DNA from 4 places in the Metabacillus sp. SLBN-84 genome. Region 4 is predicted to be linked to each of the others. Evidence: riboswitches for the same ligand, from Rfam matches in the RefSeq annotation. Region 4 holds a riboswitch; each other region holds the start of a gene.
What was found. Region 4 has a riboswitch for S-adenosylmethionine ahead of RKD52_RS16910 (bifunctional homocysteine S-methyltransferase/methylenetetrahydrofolate reductase). Riboswitches for the same ligand answer to the same signal wherever they lie in the genome.
Positions count from the first base shown of each region.

Region 1 (4,196 bases), 100 kb from region 4:
TTTGTCGTTGTCTTTCAAACGCTGTTTTCCCTTGTATTTGCCCTGTTCCTGATTAAAAACACAAGGACCAATGTTTTTTTCAGGGCGCTGTTCTTTTTTCCTACGATTCTATCCTCTGTTTCAGTCGCCTTTATCTGGTCGTTTATTTACGATCCAAACCTTGGGCTCCTTAAAACCATTCTTACAGGGCTGCAGCTTGATTTCCTGGCACAGAACTGGCTAGGTGATGAGAAAATCGCCATCTTTTCAATTGCTGTCGTGCAAGTATGGTTTCATACAGGACAGATGATTATCATTTTTGTTGCCGGTCTTCAGAGTATTCCTGCCGATCTTTACGAGGTGGCAAAAATAGAAGGGGCAAGCAGATGGCAGACGTTCAAAAAAGTCACATGGCCGCTTGTAGCTCCCGCAGCAACCATCGTTGTGGCCTACACAACGATCCAGTCCTTTAAGGCGTTCGATCTGATCTTTGCCATGACTCGGGGTGGTCCGAACTATTCAACGGAGATTATCGCAACCCTGATCTACACAACCGCATTCAGAAGCTTTAAATTCGGCTATGCATCAGCAGAATCAGTTATTTTTATGGCCGTTATTGCCCTGATTACGTTTGTGCAGTTTAAAGCATTGCGCGCAAACAGGGTCGACTACTGAGGAAAGGGTGACGAACGTTGAAAGGAACAAAGTACGGACTCATATTGATCTATGCAGCCATTATCATCATTCCGATTTTCGCCATCTTTTTAACAACGTTTAAAACGATTGCTGAAATGTATGAAAATGTGCTAGGACTGCCTGAACGGTTTTCGGTGTCAAATTACATATCTATTTTTCAAGAGCAGTCGATGGGCCTTTATTTTCAAAACAGCTCGATTGTCACGCTTGTATCCGTCTTTCTGACGCTGTTTTTTGCAAGCCTGATCGCCTATGCCATCACGCGAATCGGCGGTGTATTCAGCGCTGCTGTGTTCGGTTTCTTTACACTTGGCATGATGATTCCTGCGCAGGTGAACATGATTCCGCTCTATCAGCTGATTTTTCAGCTGAAGCTGACGAACAGTCTTGTGGGGCTGATGATCGTCAACATTGCGGCTACCTTGCCCGTTGCTGTTTTTATCCTCACCGGATTCATGAAAACTCTGCCGAAATCGTTATTTGAAGCAGGATCCATTGACGGCGCCGGGAACTGGCTGATGTACCGCAAAATTGCCTTGCCGCTCTCGCTTCCATCGCTGTCGGCTACAGCCATTTTTCTGTTCGTGATGCACTGGAACGACCTGCTTTATCCCTTGCTTTTCATCACGAAAGATGAATATAAGACCTTGCCGCTTGCTCTCCTTGAATTCCAGGGGGAGTACATGACAAACTATCCGATGCTGTTCACAGGTGTGATGATCGCATCTGCTCCGCTGATTATCGCCTACATCTTCCTTCAGAAATATTTCATTGCGGGAATGACAGCAGGCTCAGTGAAGGGCTGAGTTTTTTGCCTAAACCTCTTGCATTTATGAAAAAAGTGAGGTAAGGTAATAAAAACATTTAAAAAATTCATACTATTTATTCTTATCCAGAGAGGTGGAGGGTTCTGGCCCTGTGAAACCTCAGCAACCGGAAAAGATCAGGCGGATGCCTGTTCGAACCAAGGTGCTAATTCCAGCAAGCTTGTATGCTTGGGAGATAAGAGGAAGCCAGTTTCGCAGAACCAAGCGTCTTCTTCTTATATGAGGAAGGCGCTTTTTATTTTTCCAATGTATACAAGACAGCCCGGTCCAGGGCGTGTAAAAAGAAGAAATGACAAACAGGATGGTGTTTAAACATGTCGGAACGCATTGAAACAACTTTGGCGCAAATCGGGAATCGCAGTGAAAACATAACGGGAACGGTAAACCCCCCCGTCTACTTTTCAACAGCCTACAGACATAATGGAATCGGGGAATCAACAGGGTTTGATTACATCAGGACGGGGAATCCGACGAGAACGATTTTAGAAAAAGCAATTGCAGATCTTGAGCACGGCGATCAGGGGTATGCGTTCAGTTCTGGAATGGCGGCCATTCAGACGCTGATGGCCCTGTTTAAAAGCGGGGATGAACTGATCGTCTCCTCCGATTTGTACGGCGGAACATACCGCTTGTTTGAGCGTGAATGGCGCAAATACGGCCTTGTTTTCCATTATGCGGATTTTAAAGACGGGGACTGTACAAAGCAGCTGATCAATGACCGCACAAAGGCGATTTTTCTGGAGACTCCGACAAATCCTTTGATGCAGGAAACAGAGGTCAGCGATATAGCCGAAATTGCACGGGAACACAATTTGCTGCTGATAGTTGATAATACGTTCTACACGCCGATTCTGCAGAAGCCGATTTTAGACGGAGCCGATATTGTCATTCACAGTGCAACCAAATATTTGGGCGGACATAACGATGTACTTGCAGGCCTTGTCGTCGCAAAAGGCAAAGAGCTGTGCGAAGAGCTCGCACAGCATCATAATGCAATAGGCGGAGTGCTCTCCCCGTTTGATTCATGGCTTTTGATCCGCGGGATGAAGACACTTGCTTTAAGGATGAATCAGCATGAAAAAAATGCAGGACAGCTTGCGGCATTTTTGGAGAGCCAATCCGAAGTAACAGATGTTTTGTATCCGGGTAAAGGCGGAATGCTTTCGTTCAGGCTGCAAAAGGAAGAGTGGGTCAACCCGTTTTTAAAAGCTCTGAAGACAATAACATTCGCAGAGAGCCTCGGAGGCGTGGAGAGCTTTATCACATATCCGGCCACACAGACACATATGGATATTCCTGAAGAGATCAGAGCAGCAAACGGCGTATGCAACCGCCTCCTGCGCTTTTCAGTCGGAATTGAACACGCAGGTGATCTGGAGCGGGATCTGGTTCAGGCATTTGAACTTATGAAGGAGGCAGATAAAGTTGAGCAGCGGTAAGTGGACATTTGAGACGAAACTGCTTCACAACAGTCATAAGGCGCAGAAAGACACAGGGGCGGTCAGCGTTCCCATCCATCATTCATCAACGTTTCATCAGTTTGATTTTGACGATTACGGTAAATTCGACTACGGGCGTTCAGGCAATCCGACCCGGGAAACACTCGAGCAGGCCATCACCGAACTTGAAGGCGGAACGAGAGGCTTTGCTTTTGCATCCGGGATGGCAGCAATCTCCACCTGTTTTCTGCTCCTGTCAAAAGGCGACCACGTCCTGATTACAGAGGATGTGTACGGGGGAACGTACCGGATTATCACAGACGTTCTCAGCAGATTCGGCATTGAATACAGCTTTGTTGATATGACGGATCTCCATGAAGTGGCCTCGCATATCCGGCCCAACACGAAAGTCATTTACGTTGAAACACCGTCCAATCCTTTGTTGAAAATTACGGATATCCGCGGAATTACAAAGCTTGCAAAGGCAAACGGATGCCTGACGTTTTTAGATAATACGTTTTTGACTCCAGCCCTGCAGCGGCCGATTGAACTCGGTGTGGACATCGTCCTTCACAGCGCCACCAAATTCCTTGCCGGACACAGCGATGTCCTTGCAGGCCTTGCCGTTGTTAAAGGGGAGGAGCTTGCTGCGAGAGTACAGAAACTGCAGAACGCATTCGGGGCCGTGCTCGGCGTCCAGGACTGCTGGCTCGTTCTCCGCGGCATGAAAACATTGAACGTAAGGCTGCAGCAGTCCAGTGAGTCTGCACGAAAACTCGCAGACTATTTATCCCGTCATAAAGCGGTCCGGAACGTCTACTACCCGGGACTAACCTTTCATCCGGGACACTCGATCCAGCGGTATCAGGCAGACGGTCCCGGGGCTGTCCTGTCTTTCACACTGGCAAACGAGGATGCCGTCCGCACGCTCGTTAAAAATGTTGAGCTGCCGGTATTTGCGGTAAGCCTTGGAGCGGTCGAGTCCATACTGTCCTATCCGGCCAGAATGTCCCACGCAGCGATGCCAAAAGAAGAAAGGGAGCGCCGCGGAATAACGGACGGACTTCTCCGCATCAGCGTCGGACTGGAAAATGCGGATGATCTGATCAAAGATTTTGACCAGGCACTTGCAAAACTGCCGGCGAGTGCAGTGGAGAATAAATTAAGAGCTTAATAGAAAACATGGAGCTTGCAGCAGACGGTTTTCAGAGAAGAGTATATGGCCTCAAATGAAAGAAAAACATCTGAAAAAACA
Region 1 is NZ_JBRJIP010000001.1:3,200,777-3,204,972, reverse strand. It holds gene RKD52_RS16355 (carbohydrate ABC transporter permease) at 1-654, shown strand, start outside; gene RKD52_RS16350 (carbohydrate ABC transporter permease) at 672-1,481, shown strand; SAM riboswitch class I at 1,561-1,684, shown strand; gene RKD52_RS16345 (methionine biosynthesis PLP-dependent protein) at 1,817-2,941, shown strand; gene metC (cystathionine beta-lyase) at 2,928-4,115, shown strand.
Region 1: it holds a riboswitch for S-adenosylmethionine, as region 4 does, so the genes downstream of both, RKD52_RS16345 (methionine biosynthesis PLP-dependent protein) here and RKD52_RS16910 (bifunctional homocysteine S-methyltransferase/methylenetetrahydrofolate reductase) in region 4, are expected to answer to the same signal.

Region 2 (4,196 bases), 2.6 Mb from region 4:
TGCCAGGTTCGGCTGCACATAATCTGAAAATCTGACAATCTCAATGTTAATGCCTTCTTTTTCTGCCTTCTTGGCAACAAAATCCCATATGCGGTTATCAGATCCGCTGACACCGATTTTTACATCCACCTCTTCTTTTCCGCTTGCTGTTTTATTTCCGCATCCTGCAGCAAAAGCAGCAAGTGCTGCAATGAGCGTTAAAATGATCCATTTTTTCATCATTGTTCTCTCCTATCGTCTTCTGATTTTTTTCGATAAAATGTTTCCTGAAGTCTGCAGTCCTTGAACAAGGACAACAAGAATGGCCACTGTTATGATCATGACAACCGTGTCAAAGCGCTGGTAGCCGTATGTAATGGCGAGATCTCCAAGCCCGCCTCCGCCGACAGCCCCTGCCATCGCAGATGCGCCGACAAGTCCGACTGTCGCAATCGTAAGACTTAATACAAGCGAGCTTAATGCTTCCGGAACAATAAATTTAAAGATAATCTGGCTTGGCGTTGCCCCCATTGCTTCTGCCGCTTCAATGACTCCCGGGTCAACTTCAAGCAGCGAGTTCTCTATTAATCTGGCAATATAAGGACCTGCGTAAAAGACAAGCGGCACAACAGCTGCAGCTGTTCCGATCGACGTTCCGACAATCAGTCTCGTCAGCGGAACAATCGCCACCATCAAAATGATGAACGGCACTGACCGGAAGAGATTCACAATCCCGTTCAGGATGTTAAAAATAATGGCATTTTCCCATAGATGCCCCTTTCGGGTAATGACCAGCAGCACGCCGAGCGGAAGGCCGATCAACGTGGAGAAAAGCAGGGAAAAACCTGTCATTGCGAGTGTTTCGACTAAAGCATCAATTATTTGCTGAGAATCAACTAGCATGTGCATTCACCTCTTTCACTGATACGTTCTCCTGGTTCATCACCAGAAGCGCTCTTTTTATTTCACTTTCTGTCCCCTGAAGTTCAACGATTAAGTGTCCAAACGGAATTCCCTGAAGCTCCGTAATGTTGCCGAACAGGACGTTGATATGGAGGTCAAATCGTTTCGCAATCTGCGAAAGGAGCGGCTGTCCTGAGGATTTGCCGACAAAGTTAATTTTGAAAATCTGTGCCTGGCTGTTTTCCTCCTGAACAAGCTTCAGGACCGATTCGGGAATAGAATCATTCAGAACAGAGCTGACAAAGTTTGAAGCGGTCTTTGTTTTCGGATTTGAGAAAACCTCAAACACAGAGCCTGATTCGATGATTTTCCCGCCTTCAATCACGGCCACTGTATCGCAAACCTCTCTGATAACTGACATTTCATGCGTGATCATGAGAATCGTAATGTTGTATTCATCGTTGATTTTTTTCAAAAGCTTCAGAATCGAAGCTGTTGTCTGAGGATCAAGCGCTGAGGTAGCTTCATCGCACAATAGAATGGATGGCTGGGTAGCAAGTGCTCTTGCAATTCCGACACGCTGTTTCTGGCCGCCTGATAACTGATCAGGGTACTGATTCGCTTTGTCCTCAAGTCCTACAAACGAGAGCAGCTCAGCAACCCGCTCCTTAATGACTTTCGGCGAGGCCTTTGAGAGAAGCAGCGGCATCGCCACATTTGCATAGACCGTTTTTGAATTCAGCAGATTGAAATGCTGAAACACCATGCCAATTTTCCGTTTGACTCCTCGCACATCCTTTTTGGAGAGAGCCGTCAAGTCAAGTCCATCAACAATGATCTGTCCTGCTGTTGGACGCTCGAGCAGGTTTACCGTGCGGATCAGCGTGCTTTTGCCCGCTCCGCTGAATCCGATAACTCCGCAAATTTCCCCTTTTTTCACCTCTAGATCAATGCCGTCAAGGGCTTTCACTTCATTGCCGCCGCTTTCGTATACCTTTGTGACGCCTTTAAATTCAATCATCTATGTAACCTCCCATTTATTTTGCATTAAAAAAACCCTCTTCTATCCGACAAGAAGAGGGCATGGCATAACGAATCACCGGTTCTCTTCTCATCTCCCAGGCAATCGCCTGCTGGAATTGGCACAGTACTTTTTCAAAAGTCCGCTGCCGAAGCATCATGGGGCCAGTCCCTCCGCTTCTCTGGATAAGAAAATCATGATTTAGTTTTGAAAAATAAAAACCTCTCCCTGAAAGACAGGAAGAGGCTGGATCTGCAAAAAAAGACCGTTCGCTCTTCTCATCTCTCAGGCTTCACGCCTGCTGGAGTTGGCACAGTTCTCATAATGAGTCCGCTGCCGAGGTTTCAAAGGGCCATATCCCTCCACCTCTCGTGATAAGAAGCTATATTTTCGATGTGTCTTACTTTACTCTCGTATTTTCTAAAAGTCAACACTTTTTTAAAAAATCAGTTGGACTGCTTAGAAAGTCTGCGGAATTTAAACTGCTGCCACTGAAAACGGATAAAGCAGCCGATGCAAAAACCGAGAATCGCAACAAATGCAGCAATGGCAACCATAATAGTCGCCGCATAGGCAAGCACCGTCCAGTCAAGCATGTGTCCGGCAAACCCAAGGCTCAGGCAGATCACTGCTATCACCTGATTAAACTGCTGCTGATCAAAATCTTCTTGTATATAGGCTGAAGGCTCTTTTTTCAAAAAGATGCCTGCAGCTTTCATAATCGGGTTTACTTTAAACAGCAGTCCCATAATTCCGGCCGTAAGAGGCACCAGTAAAAAAGCGCCCATGCCGCTGATCCAGAACGCTGCAGCGGATAGAACGATCACCCATTGATTGACTAACACTAGAGGTTTTGGAATGGTTTTCACACTAAAACCCACCTGTCTGATTGGAATATAAGTATTTTACTCCAGGCAGGCAACTTTGTGAAGAGGATTGCTTAAGGAAGTGATTGACAGCTATCTCTCCAGCATGATAAGATCATTAAAACCAACTAAACCAATAAGAATTAAATATAAACTATCAAGAGTGAACGAGAGATCTGGCTCCATGACTTCACAGCAGCCGCCGCACGCCGGAAAGGTGCTCCAACCAGCAAAGCACGATGCTTTGGCCGATAAAGACAAACCCTCTCTTGTCAGCTGTAAGCAGGAGAGGGTTTTTTAGTTCAAAATTGATTGGGAGGAAATGATGATGACGACGAAACATGTGCCTGTCCTTGCAGGAGCTGAAAGCTTTTTTCATAAAGGAAATGAGATCGGCATTCTTCTGTGCCACGGATTTGCCGGTACGCCTCAGAGTGTAGGCGAGCTTGGAAAACTTTTGGCCGCAAAGGGCTATACCGTTTATGCCCCGCGCCTGAAAGGCCACGGAACTACTCCCCTCGATTTTGAAGACTGCTGCTTTACAGACTGGATTCAAAATATCGAAGAAGCCTATAAAAAGCTTAGAAAAGTGTGTCGCAGGATCTTTGTTGCCGGGCAGTCCATGGGCGGAATATTAGCGGCTCACCTTGCCTGCAGGCACCAGGAAATTGACGGCCTTATCACCATCAATGCAGCACTCAGTGTTCCAGGCTATGAGGTTTTTCAGCACGAAATCGAACCCCGTTTCATTCCAGAAGGAAGACCGGATATCAAAGCGGACGATATTGAAGAAATTACGTATGAAGCCGTTCCGATTAAAGCCGTCCACAACCTGCTGACGCTCATCAATACAACGAAACCCGTGCTTTCTGAAGTAACCTGTCCGGCCCTGATTTTCAAATCAGAAGAAGACCATGTTGTTCCGGCCTCAAGCTCAGATGTTCTTTTCCATGCCATCTCATCTCCTTTTAAACAGATGGTCAGCCTCACGAATTCCTATCATGTGGCCTCAATGGATTTTGACAAAGATATCATTGCAGAAAAAACAGCCGGCTATATTGAACTTTGCTGCTCCAGGGAGTATAAATTGTCTGTCTGAATCTGCTAAACTGTAGACAGGTGATGAACATGTTCTTAAAATCAATCAAACTGCTGAAAGAGAATATCCCCTCTTTTAAAACATATCCCTTTTCCATTCCGGCCATTGCCTGTATGGATGAGCTGAGGCTGACAAGCCCTGTTACTTTTTTCGTCGGTGAAAACGGCTCGGGAAAATCGACCCTGATGGAGGCCGTTGCCTATCAGTGCGGCTTTAACACTGCAGGCGGAAGCCACCATCTATACAAGCCGAGAAGCTCGGAGTCAGACCTTGGCGATTACATACGGCTCGGATGGATGCCCAAAGTGAAAAATGGTTTCTTTCTCAG
Region 2 is NZ_JBRJIP010000001.1:723,030-727,225, reverse strand. It holds gene RKD52_RS03490 (MetQ/NlpA family ABC transporter substrate-binding protein) at 1-219, opposite strand, end outside; gene RKD52_RS03485 (methionine ABC transporter permease) at 232-882, opposite strand; gene RKD52_RS03480 (methionine ABC transporter ATP-binding protein) at 872-1,903, opposite strand; SAM riboswitch class I at 1,991-2,095, opposite strand; SAM riboswitch class I at 2,179-2,284, opposite strand; gene RKD52_RS03475 (DUF4395 domain-containing protein) at 2,350-2,772, opposite strand; SAM riboswitch class I at 2,921-3,027, shown strand; gene RKD52_RS03470 (alpha/beta hydrolase) at 3,098-3,868, shown strand; gene RKD52_RS03465 (AAA family ATPase) at 3,898-4,196, shown strand, end outside.
Region 2: it holds a riboswitch for S-adenosylmethionine, as region 4 does, so the genes downstream of both, RKD52_RS03480 (methionine ABC transporter ATP-binding protein) here and RKD52_RS16910 (bifunctional homocysteine S-methyltransferase/methylenetetrahydrofolate reductase) in region 4, are expected to answer to the same signal.

Region 3 (4,196 bases), 810 kb from region 4:
AAAACAGCGGTGAAACAATCCAGATCCGGATGATTTTCTTCACGATATGCTTTTGAAGGATCTCGCTCCCGCTTTTCGCCATTCCAAGTCCGATAATAGCTGATGAAGTTACCTGCGTCAGAGGGACGGGAAGTCCGAAAATGGAACTGACAATCACAAGTCCCGCACCTGTTCCGGATATCAGAATCCCTTCAGGTTTTGAATATCGGGTAATTTTCTTGCCGTTTGTTTCGAGCACTTTTTTGCCGAGAAAGATCGCTCCAAGAGCAACAAACGCCCCTCCGATCAGCGTTCCGTCCGATACAGAAATCATGCCTGCCCCGACAAGCGGCCCTACTGCGTTTGCCACATTGTTCATTCCAGCAGAGAAGGCCTCGAAAAATCCGGCCAGAATCAGGATGACAGTAAGGAGCGGACGGTCTTTAAAGAACGGCTTATGCTGCACTTTATAAAGTCCTTTTCCGAACAGCCAGGCAATTCCGAAAGCTGCAACGGGGACAATCACCCAGAACATCATAATGACTAAAAGTGATTTGATAAATAGGATTTGGTAGGCAATACCCACTCCCACAACGGCTCCAACCGTCACCTCGCTTGTCGACAGCGGGATGCCAAGAAGGTTTGCAAGAAACAGAGAACTTGTTGCAGACAAAACAATAATCAGCACAATTTTCACATTAATGATATCCTGCGGAATAATTCCTGCACTTATGGTCTTAACAACCTCTCCCCCGCCAAGATACGCTCCAGCAAAAACACCGATGGCACATATTAAAAGGGCATGCCGGGCTTTAGGAACTGCGCCGGAGCCGTAAGCTACTCCCATGGAAGCGGCGGCTCCGCTCGCTCCAATGTTCATGGCGAAAAAGAGACTGATGGCAAGCGCACCCAGTTCAAGCACGGCAATCCCCCCTTATCCATGCAGGCCGCATTCTGTTTTGCCCTGGCCGCTCCATCTGCCCGAACGCAGATCGTCTGCACTGAACGCAGGCGCTGTACAGTGGAAACAGCCGATGCTCGGGTATCCCTGATCATGGAGAGGATTATACGGGAGGTCATTTTTATGAACATAGCGCCAGACATCTTTCCACGTCCAGTGAATGAGTGGACAGACTTTTACCGACTGAAACTTGTCGTCTTTATTGATAAACTGCACATGTTTCCTGGTTTCAGACTGCTCTCTCCGAAGCCCCGAAATCCACGCTTCTGACTGAGAGAGTGTTTCATTCAGCGGCTGAAGCTTTCTGATTGCACAGCATTGATTCGGATTCGTCTCCCAAAGCTTATCTCCATGCTGTTCAGCTTGCTCTGCTAGAGTAAGTGCAGGTTTTTTCATCGTAATTCGGAGCTTGGGATATTTTTCTTTTACACGTTCAATCGTTTCGTAGGTTTCCTTGAAATGAACATCTGTATCAAGAAAAACAATCGCGGCATCCGGTTTTACTTTTGAAATCAGGTCAATGAGAACGATGCCCTCAATGCCAAAGCTGCAGGCATAGACAATCTCATCCCCGTAATGCCCGTAAGCCCAGTTCAGCACATTCAATGCGCCGCTGTACCCGTCGTCTGTTTCAAAATTCTGCTCATGCTCCTGCCATGTTTTATACGTAAGCATGCTGATCTTCTCCTCACCTTGGGTCCTGATTATGCAATCGGTTTTTCAACCCGATCACAGGATCCCGCATTTCGTTAAAATGCCTCCGTTTTATCCAGTCAGCATCTCTTATTTCATTCTGATTTTTTCATTTTTTTCAAGCTGGATCACTTTTCCGTCCTGAACGATAAGTGTTACAGAACCGTAGTTCATTGTGCCGAGCAATTCCTTAAGCCTGTCAATAACAGCATCAAGATGTTGATCCTTCCCCACAGTGGTCCCCCGTTTCTTTCCCATTAAAAAAAGCCTTCCGGTTTGAAAGACTGTTCAGGCATCAACCTTATCTTCCAAAATGGGTTTCATTTTGCTGGATGTAGCACCTTGCATACATGCAGGTTGCCGGGCTTCACAGGGCCAGTTCCCTCCGCCTCTCTGGATAAGTTTATTATATTTTTCTAAATTTTATCACAATTGAGGTTTCTGTCAACCTTAGTTTTTCGATCGGAATTAAATAAATGCGGAAGCGCACGGTTAGCTCCGGCAGCCAGATAAGAAATCACCCGAAAAGTCCGGTCTTGACTTTTTGGGGGATTTTGTTCTGGCAGAGGTGTTGGGCGCTGAAGCTGGACACAATTGCAGCTTAAAATATTATTCTTAACATGATAAAAAAGTGCTAGATTTACAGGGCCGGAATAAGGTGTAGTAAAGTTCGTCCGGGAGGTGAGAATTATTTTTATATTGTTAAGTGCAGCTGCCGTTTTTTATGCTTTAGGCGGATTTTCATTAGCTTATGCGGCAATGGAGATTGATGACCCAGCCATTTTTGAAAAAATGAAAGCGGAACGCGGAGTGATGAAGGGCTTCGGGATGATCGGTTTTGCGGGATTTAAACTCAGCGGGAAACTGCTACCTGCACCATGGCAAAAAAATGGATTCAGAATTGGCTTTTTGCTGATCAGCATACTGTGCTTTTCCGGAAGCATGCTGATATGGAAATAAAAAAGGCATCAGCTGCTCCTGATGCCTTTGTCATTTATACGTTCAGCCATTCTTCTGACGATGGATTTTCACGCCATTTCTTCAGCTTGGCTAAGTCTTCTTTTTGAATGGAGCCTTTTTTCAGAGCTGTTTCAATCAGGGAAGAATAGTCCGTCAGTGATACGGAATGAATTCCTTCTTCCTCAAGCATCTCTGTCCCTTTTTGAAGTTCGTATGTGAAAATGGAGACAACGCCGATGACTTCACAGCCAGCTTCTCTAAGCGCTCTGACGGCTGTAATCACGCTTCCCCCGGTTGAAATCAAATCCTCCACTACAACCACTTTCTGGCCTTCGCGGACCTTCCCTTCAATCTGATTGCCCTTTCCGTGCCCTTTCGGCTTGCTTCTTACATAAGACATCGGCAAATTCAACAGGTCGCTTACCCAAGCAGCATGAGGAATTCCTGCAGTAGCCGTGCCTGCAATCATTTCAGCTTGAGGGTAATGCTCTCTGATCAGAGCGGACAGACCTTCTGCAATGTTTTTTCTTACCTCCGGATAAGAGAGCGTCAGGCGGTTATCACAGTAGATCGGTGATTTGAGCCCGCTTGACCATGTAAACGGATCATTAGGGCTAAGGAATACAGCTTCGATTGTCAGCAGTTGTTCGGCAATTTGATGGTTCATACAGGCAGTCCCTCCCAGGCGTTTTTCATTTGAGTATAGGCTGAAAGCGGATCCGGTGCTTTGGTGATGCTCCGTCCTGCCACAATGGCAGTTGAGCCGAGCTCTCTCGCTTTTTCAGGAGTTGCCACCCTGACCTGGTCATTTACTGCATCACCGCTCATGCGTATGCCGGGTGTTACGGTCATAAACGAGCGGGGAAGCTCGCTGTAGATGCGGGGCACCTCCAGAGAAGAGCACACAATACCGTCAAGGCCGCTTTTTGCAGCAAGCTTAGCGTAGCTTAATACGGTGTCATCAAGGCTAGTGCTGATCAACAATTCGTTTTTCAGCATCTCTGCCGACGTGCTTGTCAGCTGAGTGACAGCAATGCAGGCGGGACGCTTGGAGCCTGCAGGTGTTCCGGCCTCTAGACCTTCCATTGCCGCTTCCATCATGGCACTGCCGCCGGCCGCATGCACATTGACGAGATTGACTCCGAGTCCGGCAAGACCCCTCATCGCTTTTTTCACGGTTTCGGGAATATCATGGAGCTTAAGATCAAGGAAAATCTCATGGCCGCCTGATTTCAGCTGATCAATCACCGCAGGACCTTCTCTGTAAAACAGTTCCATTCCCACTTTTACATACAGCTTCTGTCCGGACATTTTTCCCAGGAATTCTCCTATTTCAGCAGCATCCTTAAAATCAAGCGCGATAATCAGCGGTCTCACGTTCATGCTTATAGCTCCTTCCGATGCAATCAGTTATGTGGTCAAACCCGTATTTTCTAAGTACATGAGGCAGTTCTTCAATGATTTCTGGGCAGACAAACGGATTCACAAAGTTCGCTGTTCCTACTGCTACGGCGCTTGCTCCCGCGTACATGAATTCAAGGACGTCTTCTGCTGTCTGAACACCGCCCATGCCGATAATCGGAATGGATACAGCCTGGCTGAC
Region 3 is NZ_JBRJIP010000001.1:2,493,704-2,497,899, forward strand. It holds gene RKD52_RS12745 (anion permease) at 1-859, opposite strand, end outside; gene RKD52_RS12750 (phosphoadenylyl-sulfate reductase) at 914-1,615, opposite strand; gene RKD52_RS12755 (YezD family protein) at 1,724-1,837, opposite strand; SAM riboswitch class I at 1,932-2,037, opposite strand; gene RKD52_RS12760 (hypothetical protein) at 2,333-2,593, shown strand; gene pyrE (orotate phosphoribosyltransferase) at 2,628-3,260, opposite strand; gene pyrF (orotidine-5'-phosphate decarboxylase) at 3,257-3,976, opposite strand; gene RKD52_RS12775 (dihydroorotate dehydrogenase) at 3,945-4,196, opposite strand, start outside.
Region 3: it holds a riboswitch for S-adenosylmethionine, as region 4 does, so the genes downstream of both, RKD52_RS12755 (YezD family protein) here and RKD52_RS16910 (bifunctional homocysteine S-methyltransferase/methylenetetrahydrofolate reductase) in region 4, are expected to answer to the same signal.

Region 4 (4,196 bases):
TGTCAGACAGGGTAATGCCCGGAATCTCATTATGAATAAATTCGGCATTCCGGCTGCTGGTGAGCGGCATAATGCCGATATAAACCGGTACGGTTAAGTGTTTTGTTTCTTCATAGACATCAAGCAGCTGTTTTTCGGAATAGATCGGCTGGGAGATAAAATAATCAGCGCCGCACGCTATTTTTTTCTCCAGCCTTTTAACGGCTTTATCAAGGTACTTCACATTCGGGTTAAAGGCGGCGGCAACTGAGAAGTTCGTTTTTTCGCCAAGCGGTTTTCCTGAGTAAGAAAGCCCGTCATTAAATTGCTTAATCAGACTGATCAAGTCAAAGGAAGAAAGGTCATAAACAGAAGTTGCCCCCGGGAAATCCCCGATTTTGGACGGATCTCCTGTTATGGCTAAAACATCTGTTAAGCCGAGAGTATGGAGACCCATTAAATGTGACTGCAGGCCAATTAAATTCCGGTCACGGCACGTAATATGGATCAGCGAGCGGAGTCCATGGGTCTGCTGGACAATGGATCCCATCGCGCCATTGCTGATTCTTGGGGAAGCAAGAGAGTTATCCGCAAGAGTTAAGGCATCGATTCCAGCCTCCTGAAGGGCCTTTGCTCCTTTTAAAAATTTTTCAATACCGAGCTTTTTCGGCGGGTCAAGCTCGACAATAATGGATCGTTTTTCTTTTACGATATCCTGCAGCGGAGGATACTTTCTCTCGGCAGCTGAGGCAATGGAGATTTCTTCTTTCCTAGCTTTCACCTTCTTTTCTGTCACTGGAGGCAGTCCTTTAAGTGCAGAAGCCATCGCCCTGATATGATCAGGAGTCGTTCCGCAGCAGCCGCCTATTAATCTCGCACCCTGATTTCTAAAAGCAAGTGCGCTTTCAGCGAAGTATTTTTCACCGGATCCGTAAACAAGTCTGCCTTCCTCAATGGTCGGGAGGCTGCTGTTCGGATAAACAGACAGGAAGGCCTTTTCGGGAAGAGGAACTTCTTCCAGAGATGAGAGCATATGATATGGCCCAAGCCTGCAGTTCAGCCCGACAACATTCGCCCCGAGCTCCTCAAGCTGGGACAGGCCGTCAGAAAGAGGAGTACCGTCCTGAAGAACGCCGATTTCATGAAGGGAAATGTTCGTTATAATCGGCAAGTCTGTTTCTTTTCTTGCAATCTCAAGAACCGTCTTCATTTCTTCAAGATCATAATACGTTTCAAGCAGGAGGCCGTCCGGCTCTTCGTTCAGCAGAAGATAAAGCTGCTCCCTGAAATTTCGCCGCAGGTCCTCAAGCGAATAAGAGCCCTTTTTAAAAGCACGGACCCCGCCGATTGTTCCGAGGACATAGGCTGAGGTGCCTTCCGCAGCTTGCTTTGCAATCTGCACAGCCTTGCGGTTAATGGCGCGCACCTCATCTTCAAGCCCGTATCTCGACAGCTTGATATAATTGGCCCCGTACGTATTTGTCTGAATGACATCAGCTCCGGCATCAAGATACGCCTTATGAACATTCAGAATGTCATCGGGTTTTGACAGGTTCAGTTCTTCAAAACACCGGTCCACACCGTGGGAATAAAGCAGGGTGCCCATTGCTCCGTCCCCGATCAGAATTTTTGTCTGCAAGTCTGTTAAAAGTGCCAAAGCTATAAACCTCCTAAAATACAGCTGATAATGGGAAAAAGAAAAAAGCCTTCCAAGAAGAAGACTTTTGAGTATGCATGACTTCTTCTTATCGTCCGATGGATGCATCGCTGGAATTAGCACCTTGGTTTACGCCAGGTTGCTGAAGCTTCGACGGGCCAGTCCCTCAGCTTCTCTAGATAAGAATCAAAAATATGAAATTGGCTAAATGATATTATATCTAATTTACATGTTTTTTTCAGGAGATTCAAGTGCGAAAAGTAAAAGTTTTCTGAATTGATGAGGAATTCTTGCCACAGTCCGGATAAAAAAAGACCCAGCAGGAAAAACCTGCTGAGTCCACGCGTTTATCTGAAATTAATGAACTGAACATCGATCGGCAGATCCGCTCCGCGGACAGCTGCAATCACCTGCTGCAGGTCGTCCTTGCTTTTGCCGGTTACGCGGACCTGATCATCCTGAACCTGCGTTTTCACTTTAAGCCCTGCATTTTTTATGATCGCGTTAATCTTTTTCGCATTGTCCTTATCAATACCCTGGACAAGCTTTGCACGCTGGCGGATGGTGCCGCCTGATGCGCCTTCAATTTTTCCGTAATCAATATTGCGCGTTGCCACATTGCGCTTGATCAGTTTTGAAATGAACACATCCTTCAGCTGATCCATTTTGAACTCATCATCAGAAACTAAAACAAGCTCCTCTTTTTCAAGCGTGATGCTGCTTTTGCTTCCTTTAAAATCATAGCGTGTGCCGATTTCTTTCATCGTCATCGTGATGGCATTTGTTACCTCAGGCATATCCACCTTCGACACAATATCAAACGAACTGTCCTTGGCCATAAGAATCCTCCCAAAAGTTTGTATTATCTTTAGATTATAGTAGAATGTACATGATATAACAACTAACGGCAGTTCAGCTGCAAAGGAAGGAACGAACACATGAATCCCGGAACGTTTATGACGCTTAAAATAGATGAAAAAGTAGATTACGGATATTATTTAGCAGATGGAGAAAGCCGAGTACTGCTTCACAAAACGGAAATCACTGAACCAATTGAAGAATTGGATGAGGTTGAGGTGTACCTGATTGTGGACCATGAAGACCGTCTCGCTGCAACAATGAAAAAGCCGACGATATCAGAAGACCGGTTCGGATGGGTAGAAGTAGTCAGTGTCAGGGAAGACATGGGGGCATTCGTCGACATTGGCCTTTCAAAAGATGCACTTGTCGACAACGATATTCTTCCGGCCTATGTAAGTGTATGGCCAAAAGAAGGCGACAAGCTCTACTGTTCCCTGAAAGTGACGAAAAACGGAAGATTTTTCACAAAACTTGCAACGGAAGATGTCATGCAGGAAAACATCGTCCCGGCTGCAGGAGTCCGGAACAATCAGACTGTTACTGGCAGAGTCTACCGAATCATTATTGCCGGTTCTTTCATCATAACTGAAGAAGGCTACAAAGGATTCATCCACTCCTCCCAGCGCAAAAGAGAGCCGCGTCTTGGCGAACTTGTAACAGGACGAGTTGTTGATGTGAAGGAAGACGGCACCCTTAACGTTTCTCTCCTTCCATTCAAACATGAGGCATTGGATGAGGATGCACAAGTGATCTGTGATTACATGGAAGAAAGAGGAGGAGCCATGCCCTTCTTTGACAAGAGCGATCCCGATGACATCAAAGAACGCTTCAACATGAGCAAAGGGGCATTCAAGCGTGCGCTCGGCTCACTTATGAAAGCAGGAAAGGTCTATCAGGAAGACGGCTGGACTTATTTTAAAAAAGAACAACAGTAAGCGCCTATGCGTTTGCTGTTTTTTTATGGGGAAAATTTGATTTTGGGTTTTTGCCGGTGGGAATAGTATTGTTTTATGATGGATGTGTAAAGAAGGAAGGGCAGGTGGTGATTGATCCGAAATTAAGGAAGGGGAATTGATTTATGGAACTGAAAAAATGAATGAGGAATTGATGGATCTGATAAAAACGAAAGGGGATGTTTATTAGTTGAAGGACTTAAAGGAAAACCGGGAATTGCTTGTTTACCGGAGCTTGAACGCCAGAAGTATGCTGGATGAGGAAGCTCTTAATCAATTGCGGAATCTCGAAAAAGGCTTTGAAGGAGAAAAGTATTTTGAGCAGTGGCTTATTGAGAAAGGAGGGGATGGCATAGTATTAAGCGATCTGCTTTTTGAAATCAGCGGATCATTCGTACAAATTGATTCCCTGTTTATCAAACCTGATAAAATGTACGTATTCAATGTAAAGAACTCTGAAGGTGATTACTTCGCAGAAGAAGAAAGATGGTCGACCCCGGCCAAAAAAGAAATGAAAAACCCCCTGCTTCAGCTCAAAAGAAGTGAAGCCTTGCTCACTCGGCTCCTCCAGGATCAAAGCATCAAGTTTCCCCTCGAACCATTTGTCGTCTTTGTAAACCACCGCTTTCACCTCTACAATGCTCCAATGGACCAACCCATCATTTATCACCCCCAGCTGAACCGTTTTGCAGAAAAACTCAATCACAAGCCGGGCAGATTAACCGGCTTTCATGACATGCTCGCCA
Region 4 is NZ_JBRJIP010000001.1:3,305,088-3,309,283, reverse strand. It holds gene RKD52_RS16910 (bifunctional homocysteine S-methyltransferase/methylenetetrahydrofolate reductase) at 1-1,636, opposite strand, end outside; SAM riboswitch class I at 1,722-1,822, opposite strand; gene RKD52_RS16905 (YajQ family cyclic di-GMP-binding protein) at 1,984-2,475, opposite strand; gene RKD52_RS16900 (CvfB family protein) at 2,575-3,432, shown strand; gene RKD52_RS16895 (nuclease-related domain-containing protein) at 3,641-4,196, shown strand, end outside.